3 regions of the Kitasatospora azatica KCTC 9699 genome follow, and region 2 is predicted to be linked to each of the others. Evidence: riboswitches for the same ligand, from Rfam matches in the RefSeq annotation. Region 2 holds a riboswitch; each other region holds the start of a gene.

Region 1 (3,241 bases), on a different contig from region 2:
CTGGTGCTCTGGTTCGGGCTGCGCCGGGGACAGCCCTGGAAGGTCCGCGCGGCCTGGATCACCGGCGCCCTGGTGATCGCCTCACCGAACCTGTGGACGCTCGGCGTGGTGGTCGGCAACGGCAGCGGCGCGCACGCGGGGCAGCGCACCATGGACGTCAACGCCCCCTGGTTCCGCGGCGCCTCGCTGCTCGGGGCGCTGATCGGAGCGGCGGTCTTCGGCGCGCTGCTCCGGTACACCCGCCGACGCCGCGCACCCGGGCCCGCGCCACGCTGAACTCAGGCCCCGTCAGCTCACGGCCGAAGGCCGCTCCCCGGGTACGGGGAGCGGCCTTCAATCGGTCCTGCGGCGGGGTCAGACCCGGCCGGCGAAGTCCGGGGTGTAGTTGGCGATGGTCTCGTACTTCACGCCCGCGCTCGGGTTGGCGGCCTCGACGTACTTGCCGTTACCGATGTACAGGGCGACGTGGTAGACGCCGGAGGCGCTGCCGTTGTTCGACCAGAAGAGCAGGTCGCCGGGCTGAACGTTGCTCAGCGAGACCCGGGTGCTGGCGGCGGCCTGGTCGGCGGCGACGCGCGGGATGGAGACGCCGGCCTTGGCCATCGCGGCCTGGGTCAGGCCGGAGCAGTCCCAGCCGCCGTTACCGGTGCCGCCCCAGATGTAGGCCTGGCCGACCTGGGACTCGGCGAAGGTGATCGCCTTGGCGAAGGCGCCGGTGGCGGTCTGCGCGCTGGCGGTGGTGGCGGTGGTGGTCTGGGCGCTGGTGGTGCGCACGGCCGGGGTGGCCGGGGCGCTGGCGGCGTCGTTGTCCGAGGACTTGTCGCTGCTCTGGGTGGCCGGGGCCGGGGTGACCACGGTCTTGGTGCCCAGGGTGAGGTGCTGACCCGGGTAGATCAGGTTCGGACCCTGGGTCAGGACCGACTTGTTGAGCTCGTAGAGCTTCTGCCAGCCGCCGTCCACGTTGTGGTTCTGGGCGATCTTGGACAGCCAGTCACCGGAGGCCACGGTGTAGCTCTCGTTGACCGTGGTGGTGGTCGGCTGCGGTGCGGCCGCGGTGGCGTCCTGGGAGGCGCCGCGGTGGCCGGAGTGGCTCTGGGCGCTGCCCTGGTCGGCCTTCGGGGTCTGCGCGGCCTTCGGGGTCTGCGCGGGCTGCGGGGTCTGCGCGGGCTGGCTCTTCGCCGCGGCGCTGGTGTCCACGGTCGGGGCCGCGCCACCGCGGGTCAGGCCCGCCTGGATGGAGCAGACCGGCCAGGCGCCGGGGCCCTGGTCGGCGAGCACCTTCTCGGCGGTCGCGATCTGCTGGTCCTTGGTGGCCAGGTCGGCGCGCGGGGCGTACTGGGTGCCGCCGTAGGCCGCCCAGGTGGAGGAGGTGAACTGCAGGCCGCCGTAGAAGCCGTTGCCGGTGTTGATCGACCAGTTGCCGCTGCTCTCGCAGGCGGCGACCTTGTCCCACACCGAGACCGGCGCGGCGGAGGCGGTGGTGGCGGTGACGCACGGCAGGGTCAGGCCCAGGCCGATCAGGCCGGTCGCGGCGATGACGCGCTTGGCGGTGCGGGACGGGCGGTCCGTGGCAGTGGTGGGCAGCATGAAGACGCGTTCCTCTCCTACGCCTACGAGGTGAGCTGTCGGATTCGGGCTGGAGTTGCCCGGCCGTGCTGAGCACGGCTTCACCCCTAGCCCCTGGCGGCCGGTCCGTGGACCGGTGCCGGGGCGGCTTACCTGGTTCCCCCGCTCCTGCCGTGGTGCGTTTTCGCGCTGCCAGCGGTGCCGGTGGCAGGACTCGGCGTCCGGCCCACTGGGTCCGTGTGACCACGAACGGGGAGCACGTTAGACAGAGATAAGTTGAATCCGCAAACAGCTGTGATCGGCGTCACATCGCCTTCACCAGCCCTTCAAGATCGACCGGGGTGGGTATCTGAGGGGGTGTCGGCGCCCGCTGGGCCAAGGGGGCTCGGCGGTGGGGGAGTTGCCGGTCCTTCAGGGTGACGGTTCGTCGGCGGACGGACCTTTCCTGACCCAGCCTCAGCGGTCCGTTCCGACCGCCCGCGACCGGGCCCGAGGTCCCGCAGTTACCGTTTCGAGACCAAAGCCGACTCGCCCTCAGATGTCCGTTTTGCCCGGTCATTGGCGTCCCGTCAGCTCGGGTTGCCCGCCGTCTTCCGTGCTCGGGTCCGCCGCCGGCGTCTCCGGTGCTCCGGTCGGCCGCCGGCGTGTCCCCTGTCCGGAAACGCCGACGGCCCCGCTCCCGCCCTGGCGGGCGGCAACGGGGCCTTGAACTGGTGCGAGGGCTACCGAGAGGTCTCAGGCCTGCTCGGCGGGCTCCTGCGGGTCTTCCTCGACGGGCGCGGGCAGCGCGGCCAGGTACGCCGAGGCGACCAGCTGACCGACCGTGGGGTAGGCGCCCAGCGGCGCGGCGCTCGGGCAGCCGGTCTGCTCGCTCGCGCCGAGCAGCAGGTCGCCCGCCGCCTCCGGACCGATCACCAGCGGAGCCAGTGCCGGGCGCTGCGAGCCGGTGGCCCGCAGGTGCTCGACGGCGCCGGCCACCGAGCCGGGCACGTCCAGCGCGGCCGCCACCACCGGCACCGCCAGGCGGGCCGCGAGCAGCACGCCGGTGATCCCGGCCGCCGCGGCGGCCTCCTCGCCGCCGACGGTGGTCAGCACCACGCCGTCGGCCGAGGTGGCGATGGCGAACAGCCGGGCCCGGTCGGCGCGGGCCAGGCCGGCCTCGGAGAGCCGCACGTGCACCGCCTCGGCCAGCAGCGGGTGCGGACCGAGCACGTCGGTCAGCAGCGCGCCGGTGTCGGCGGCCAGCTGCTGCAGCTGCGGCAGGTACGGGTGCGGGCCGAACAGCAGCGGGACCAGCACCGGCGCGGGCAGCCCGGCCTCGGCGGCCGCGCCCAGCAGCGACTCGACAGTGGGGATGGTCGGCTGCCCGCCGGTCTCGCCCTCGGCGGCCTGGGCGGCTTCGGCGGCCGACGGGCCGGGCAGCCAGCCCGCCGCGGCCTCGATGCCGGGCTGCTCGCCGCGGATCACCGAGAGCAGCTCGTTCACCACCGCGACCGCCTCCGGGGTCGCCTCGGCGGGGACCGCGAGGACGAGCGCCGGCGCGCCGGCCGGCACCTCGGGCCGCTCGGGCCGACGGTGGCGCCCCCGTGCCCGGGAGCCTGGCGTGCGGACGGGCAGTGGTGCGCCCGGGATGGCTGCAGTGCTCATGGCGCAGAATCGTAGGACATGCGCGCGA
Region 2 (3,241 bases):
GTCGTAGCTCTCCAGAGCTGCGGCGAAAGGCCAGGACCGATGAGGCGGAGCTGGGTGAGCGCGGTACTCGTGCTCTGCGCGGTCGGCGCGCTGACGGCGGCCGGTCCGGCTCCGTCCGGCGCCGACCTGCAGGTCGTCCCGCTCGATCCCGATCCCGTCGCCGCCGGTGGCAGTACTACCGTGCATGCCTTCGTCGCCAATGGTGGGCCCGAGGTGGCGGGGGCGTTCACGGTGACGGTGCGGGTGCCGGTGGGGGCTCGGGCGGTGGGGCCGTACTTTCCGGCGGGGTGTGTGGCGAGTGAGGCCGGCCGGGTGGTGCGGTGTGCGTTTCCGGCGGGGTTGCCGCAGTTGCGCAGTGCGACTGCGCTGGTGCCGGTGCGGGTGGCTGACTGGGCGTCAGGGACCTTGTACGGCGGTTGGGTTACGGTCAGGAGCGACGACGACCCGGATCGGTCGAACAACACGGGGTCGTTCGTGATCCGGGTCGCCGGGTCTGACTAGGGGGTCGGGCTGAGGCCGGGCCGGCTGATCAGCGGTAGACCCGCACGTAGTCGGCCGCGGTGGTGATCGGGGTGGAGCTGGTCGGGGCGGAGTGGTACTGGCCCGCGCTGATCGACAGGTTGAGGATCAGGTAGGCCGACCAGTTGGCGCCGACACCGGTGTTGTCGGAGAAGACCTTGACGCCGTTGACGTACCAGTCCACCGAGTTGGCGCCGTAGTAGGTGCCGATGGTGACCCACTGGCCGGGCTTGACCGCGTTGGCGTCGGTCAGGTACTTCTGGCCGCCGTTGACGTGGTTGGTCAGCTCGAGCAGGTTCGGGTTGTCCGGGTGGTACTCGAAGGAGTCGATCTCGTTGCCACCGTTCTGCCAGGTCCACAGCGCGGGCCAGGCACCGGTGCCGCCGGGGAGCTGGACCCGGGTCTCGGCGTAGTCGCCGGTCTTGACCTTGAAGCCCTGCTGCGTGCCCTCGGTGGTGAGCAGACCGGTGGTCCAGGCCTGCTTGCCGTTCTCCAGGGTGTGGCTGCTGGGCTGGGCGGTGAAGGTGGCGACACCGTTCGCGAGCGACACGTCGGACGGGTCGAGCCAGTCCAGCTTGTTGTCGTCGGGGTTGTGGTTGCCGTACTTGAACGAGCTGGTGGTGGAGGTGTTCCAGCGCGAGGTGTCCAGCGGGCCGTTGAACTCGTCCGACCAGGTCAGCGACTTGCCGGGGATCGGCGAGCCGGTGGTGGGGGACGGGGTCGGGGTCGGCGTGGGCGTCGGCGTCGGGGTGGGCGTGGGAGCCGGCGCCGGGGTGGGCGTGGGGCCGGCGCGGGAGCGGGGGCCGGCGCGGGCGCCGGGGCCGGAGCCGGGGTCCCGTTGCCGACGGTCAGCTTCTGGGTGGCCAGGTTGTGCCAGGCACCGGCCTGGTCCTGGTAGAAGCCGAAGATGTTGTAGGTGCCTGCCGGGAAGCTGCGGCTGCCGGTGGTCAGCGAGACACCGGACGGGCAGATCTGCGCGTTGCTGCGCGAGCCCGGGAAGTCGAGGTTGTTGCCGGCCGCGTCACGCACGCCGACGCCGAGCGTCTTCACGGTGAAGCAGGAGGTGGCGTGCACGGTCAGCGCGGCGCTGGTGGCGACGCCGGTGGCGGCGGTGGTGGGGGTCAGCCGGTCCTGGGTGACGGTCGGCGTGGCGGTCGGGGAGGGGTTCCAGGACCAGGCGTGGGCCTGGCCGACCATGGGCACGGCGAGCAGACCGAGTGCGCCGGCGAGGACGCCGAGGCGGGCAGGCGTGGCGGAAGAGATCATCTAGGGTCCTCTTGCGACGCCTTCGGGGTTAGCTGTCGGGTTCGGACCGCAAGATGGCCCGGCCGTCATGGGAAAGGGACGGCCTCACCCCAAGCCGCTACCTCGCCCGGCCTGCCCGGAGGGCACGCGGAGCAGGGTCGTGGCATCACTGCCTTGGGTCCCCCGCTCCTGCCTGTCAGCGGTGCTGTGGTACCGACCGACGGGCAGGCAGGATTCGGCGTCCCGGCGGTTGGGCCCGCTGCTGGTGGCGGACAGCTTGAGCGTAGGCAGATGATCTGATCATCATCAATGTCACAGAGGTCACAGGGGAATCAGTCGTCATCCGCCCCCGGGAGGCGCTCTCAGCTGCCGACCGGCCGACCCTGCCACAGCGTGCCGACCGGTCGGCCCTGCCACAGCGCCGCCGCCTCGACCCGGCTGTGCACCTGGAGCTTCGCGTAGGCGTGTTCCAGGTGCTTGTCCACGGTGCGGGCCGAGACCTCCAGCCGGTGCCCGATCTGACGGTCAGTCAATCCCTGGGCGAGCAGGTCGAGTACCGCCGACTCACGGGCCGTCAGCGCGGCCCGCTGCGGCAGCGGCGGCGGGGCCAGCCGGTCCAGCGCGTGGCTGAGCCGGGCCCGCAGCAGGGCCGCCGAATCCAGGTCCGGCTGCCCGAAGTCGCTGCCGCTGCGGTTCACCACCAGGCAGACGGTGCGCCGCCCGGTCGGCGCCCAGCCGGCCGGGAAGGCCATCGCCAGTTGGTAGTCCGCGTGCACCCCGCCCAGCACCTCGTTGTAGGTGCCGAGCCGGTGGTACTCGGTCAGTGACTGCAGGTCGGAGCGGCGCAGCGGCACGCCCGGGCCGTTGATGTCGGTGTGCCGGAAGAGCGGGTCGGCGGGGGCGTGACGGTAGAAGCCGGCCACCGCCTCCGGGCTGAACAGGTCGACCGGCGTGTGCACCGGGAAGCGCCCGGCGGGAGTGCGGGTGGACCAGGTCAGGCTGTCCCCGGGAACCGTGCGGAGCAGCAGTGGCAGCAACGCCGGGAGGAGGGTCTCCTCGTCGACGGCGTCGAGCAGTAGGTCGATCACGGCGCAGATGCGTCGCAACCCGGCCTCCCCGGACGGAGCCACTCCAGAAGCGTGCTCCCTCCGGGGAGACCGGGTCAAGCCGGGCCCCGACAAACCCGGCCCGATACCGCCCGGCCCAACAAGGGCGGCCAGTGGCGGTGGTCCAGCGGCTGCGGGCCACCGGAGGCGGCCCAGCGGCGGCGGTCTAGCGGCTGGCGGCGTACACCCGGTTCACCGGGCTCTCGGCGGCCAGCCTCCAGTGGTGCAGCCCGGCGTCGTCGGCCAGGTGCCGCATCGCCTCCTCCCCGGCGTGGTTGCCCATCGCCTGCGGCCCGTGCTGGGCCAGTGCGGAGGGCAGGCAGACGGCGACCGAGGCGGAGACCACGGCGCGCCCGATCGGGTTGATGTTC
Region 3 (3,241 bases), on a different contig from region 2:
CAGCTGCTCGTCGCCGGCCGAGGGGGCCTGCGGCAGGGCGGCGTAGCGGCGCGGGTACTCGGTGGCGTAGCCGTGGTAGGCCCGCAGCAGTGCCTCCACGGCCGGTTGGCCGTGCAGTCCGGCGATCGCCGCGCGCAGCCGGGCGGCCAGGTCGCCGGTCACCCGGGCCGCGATCAGCCGGCGCAGTCCGGCCAGGCCCCCGGGTACGTGCTTGTAGAGCGAGGGGGCCGCCACCCCGGCCCGCGCGGCCACGGCGGCCAGCGTGAGGGTCTCGGGGCCCTGCTCGTCGATCAGCGCGAGGGCGTGGTCGACCACGGCATCGGGGGTCAGTCCGGCGCGGGGCATCAGGACACCTCGGTGAGGAAGGGGAGCAGGGCGTCGGCGACGGCCTGCGGGAACTGGGCCATCGGGTAGTGGCCGGCGCCGTCGATCATCACCTTGCGGCCGTTCAGCGCCTTGACCTGGCGGTCGGCCACCACCTCCGGCTTCGGGAAGTCGGGGTCCTTGGTGCCCATCAGCACCAGCGCCGGGCACTCGACGCCCTCGGTCCAGCCGATCGGCGAGGAGTTGCCGCGGACGTAGCCCCGGGTGGCCTGCTTGCGGCCGGGGGTGCGCAGCGCGGCCTCCAGGCGGGCGTTGTAGGCGGCGATCTCGGGGGTGACGCCGCCGGGGTAGGCCATCTTGTTCAGGTACCAGCCCCAGACCTTCGGGAAGGCGAGCACCGCCGAGCCCGTCAGCTGGACCAGGCCGCGCATCAGCGCGTTCTGCGGCAGGTTCTCGACGAAGGCGTCGACCAGCACGATCCCGGCGACCTTCTGCGGCGCGGTGGTGGCGGCCTTGACCACGCTGGCGCCGGTGTAGGAGCTGCCGACCAGCACGGCGCGCTCGATGCCCAGCTCGTCCAGCAGGGCCAGGGCGTCGGCGGCGGCGCCGGCCGGGCCGTAGTCGTCCCAGGCGATCGAGGACTCGCCGAAGCCGCGCAGGTCCATGGTGATCACGCGGTGTCCGGCGGCGGTGAGCAGTGGGCGCAGGTGCCGGTAGACGGCGCGGGAGTCGAGCATCCCGGGCAGCAGCACCACGGGGGTGCCTTCGCCTTCGGTGTCGTCGTAGGCGAGGGTGCCGCCGGCGAGCTGCAGGTACCGGGTCTGCGGTGCGGTGGTGGCGTTCACGACGGGCCTCCTGGCCTGACGAGGTGGGTGCCGGCTGCTACCGACACCCACAAAGCTATGGCTAATAGCCATAGCCGTCAACCCCTCCTGGGCACCGCCTCCGGACCGCCGGGTCAGCTCTCGACCCGGAACGGGTCGTGCTCGGCCAGCAGCTTCTCCAGTCGGGCCTGGTCGACCCGGGTGACGATCTCGCCGACCTCCTGCCGGTCACGGATCACCTTGGCGAGGGTGAAGGCGGAGGTGACGGTGTAGAGCAGGCCGAGCGCGAGGAAAGCCCGCATCCAGGCGCTGACCGGCAGATAGGCGATGCCGATGGAAAGGCCACCGGCGGCGAGGGCGAAGGAGAGGATCGCCTGGACGTAGTAGGCGGACGTGGTCCGCGGCTGAACCGAGGAAGTCATGCTTGAAGGATCGCCAACTCCGGTGCCCGTCACATGAGTACGCGTACTCAGTTCGGCACCCAAAGTAAGGGTGTGCCAATCCCCCTGGTATGGCTTGGAATCAGGGGCTCCTGGGATTAACGTTTGATAACGCAGCGCGGTCGGCAACGCCGTACCCGAACGGCACCGTGCGCCGTCGCCTAATCCTGAACCTGTCAAAAATGCGGGCAAGGGAGCCGGGGAACCACCGTTCCTTGGGGTGAATCGGACTGTCTCCCATCAGGGGCCGGTCCGTAGGAGACCTTCCTCTCCGAACCCGTCAGCTAACCCGGTAGGCGCGAGGGAAGGAAAGGAGCGCGCCCCCGTGGCGTTGACGCATACTCCGGCTCTGCTCGATCACGCCGGTGCGCCGGAGGAGACTCCCCGCCACCGGCTGCCCCGCCAGTCGCGCTCCGGTTCCCCGGTACTCGGCGTCACCGCGATGGCCGCCGCACTCGGCGCCACCACCGGCCTGACCGCCACCGCTGCCGCGGCCGCCACCCCGGCGAGCGCCCCGGCGACCGCCGTGATCGCACCCGACGAGAGCCCCGCGGCGAGCGCCGCGGACCCGGGTCTGGCGCTGGCCGCCCGGATCCAGCAGCAGGCCGACCCACGCACCGCCGCCGAGGAGGCCGCCCGCCTGGAGGCCGCGCAGGAGGCCGCCGCCAAGCGCGCCGCGCAGGCCCCGCAGGTCCAGGCCCCCGAGGCGCAGGCACCGCAGGCCCCGACCGAGCCGGCTCCCCCGGTCGAGGCCGCCCCACCGCAGGGTGCGCAGGCCCGGCTCCCCGTCGCCAAGTACACCCTCACCGCGCCAGGCTCCCCCTGGGCGCAGTTGAACACCGGACTGGACTTCGCCGCCCCCGCCGGCACCCCCGTGGTCGCCGTCACCGGCGGCACCGTGAGCTCGGCCGGCTGGTCCGGCAGCTACGGCTACCGGGTGATCCAGACCCTGCCCGACGGCACCGAGCTCTGGTACTGCAACCTCGCCTCGATCACCGTCACCGCCGGCCAGGTGGCCCCCGGCACGGCGCTCGGCAAGGTCGGCGCCACCGGCAGCGGCACCAGCCCGCGCCTGCACCTGGAGGTCCGCCCCGGCGGCGCGGCCCCGGTCGACCCGGTGGCCTGGCTGCAGGCGCAGGGCGTCACTCCGTAGCGTCCCCCGCCGCTCCGGCGGCCTCGTTGGCCTGTCCGGCGGCTTCGTCGCCCGCCTCGGCGGCGGCTTCGTCGGTCGGCCAGTCGGCGATGTCCGGCAGCTCCACCAGCCCGCGCTGGACGATGTACCGGTCGACCTCCGCCGCGCCCGGCTCCGGCGCGAGGTCCTGGTACTCCGTCAGCAGCAGCTCCGGCAGTCCGGGAACCGTCCACTCGCCGAGCAGCCGCAGCGCCTCGGCCTGCACGGCCGCCTCGAAGGCCGGGAAGTCCCCGGACAGTTCGGCCGGCATCGGCAGCCCGAGCGCGTTCAGCCCGGCCAGGTTGCGGTAGCTGCGCTGCATCAGCCGGTTCTCCACCAGCAGCCGGGCGCCGTCGGTGGCCATCCCGATCGAGAGCAGCACGCCCTCGGTCCAGCCCTCGACGCCCTCCGGCTGGTCCAGTTCGGTCAGCGCGGCCAGTGCGATGATCCGCTCCGCCTCGCCGAGCTCGCGGAAACCGGCC

The links. A riboswitch is a leader RNA that binds a small molecule or an ion and turns the genes downstream of it on or off. The one in region 2 is predicted to bind cyclic di-AMP.
Region 1: another riboswitch for cyclic di-AMP. It lies ahead of BR98_RS35700 (transglycosylase family protein); the one in region 2 lies ahead of BR98_RS40120 (hypothetical protein).
Region 3: another riboswitch for cyclic di-AMP. It lies ahead of BR98_RS16180 (M23 family metallopeptidase); the one in region 2 lies ahead of BR98_RS40120 (hypothetical protein).

The regions. Positions count from the first base shown of each region.
Region 1 is NZ_JQMO01000003.1:5,689,651-5,692,891, forward strand. Features, by position in the region: gene BR98_RS35695 (permease) at 1-276, shown strand, start outside; gene BR98_RS35700 (transglycosylase family protein) at 355-1,587, opposite strand; cyclic di-AMP (ydaO/yuaA leader) riboswitch at 1,595-1,757, opposite strand; gene BR98_RS35705 (hypothetical protein) at 2,302-3,213, opposite strand.
Region 2 is NZ_JQMO01000002.1:1,446,585-1,449,825, forward strand. Features, by position in the region: gene BR98_RS06750 (DUF11 domain-containing protein) at 55-501, shown strand; gene BR98_RS06755 (glycoside hydrolase family 16 protein) at 530-1,069, opposite strand; gene BR98_RS40120 (hypothetical protein) at 1,195-1,785, opposite strand; cyclic di-AMP (ydaO/yuaA leader) riboswitch at 1,789-1,976, opposite strand; gene BR98_RS06765 (helix-turn-helix transcriptional regulator) at 2,127-2,894, opposite strand; gene BR98_RS06770 (class I SAM-dependent methyltransferase) at 3,037-3,241, opposite strand, start outside.
Region 3 is NZ_JQMO01000003.1:1,134,194-1,137,434, reverse strand. Features, by position in the region: gene BR98_RS16195 (TetR-like C-terminal domain-containing protein) at 1-345, opposite strand, end outside; gene BR98_RS16190 (alpha/beta fold hydrolase) at 345-1,169, opposite strand; gene BR98_RS16185 (YiaA/YiaB family inner membrane protein) at 1,283-1,570, opposite strand; cyclic di-AMP (ydaO/yuaA leader) riboswitch at 1,737-1,902, shown strand; gene BR98_RS16180 (M23 family metallopeptidase) at 1,914-2,741, shown strand; gene BR98_RS16175 (hypothetical protein) at 2,731-3,241, opposite strand, start outside.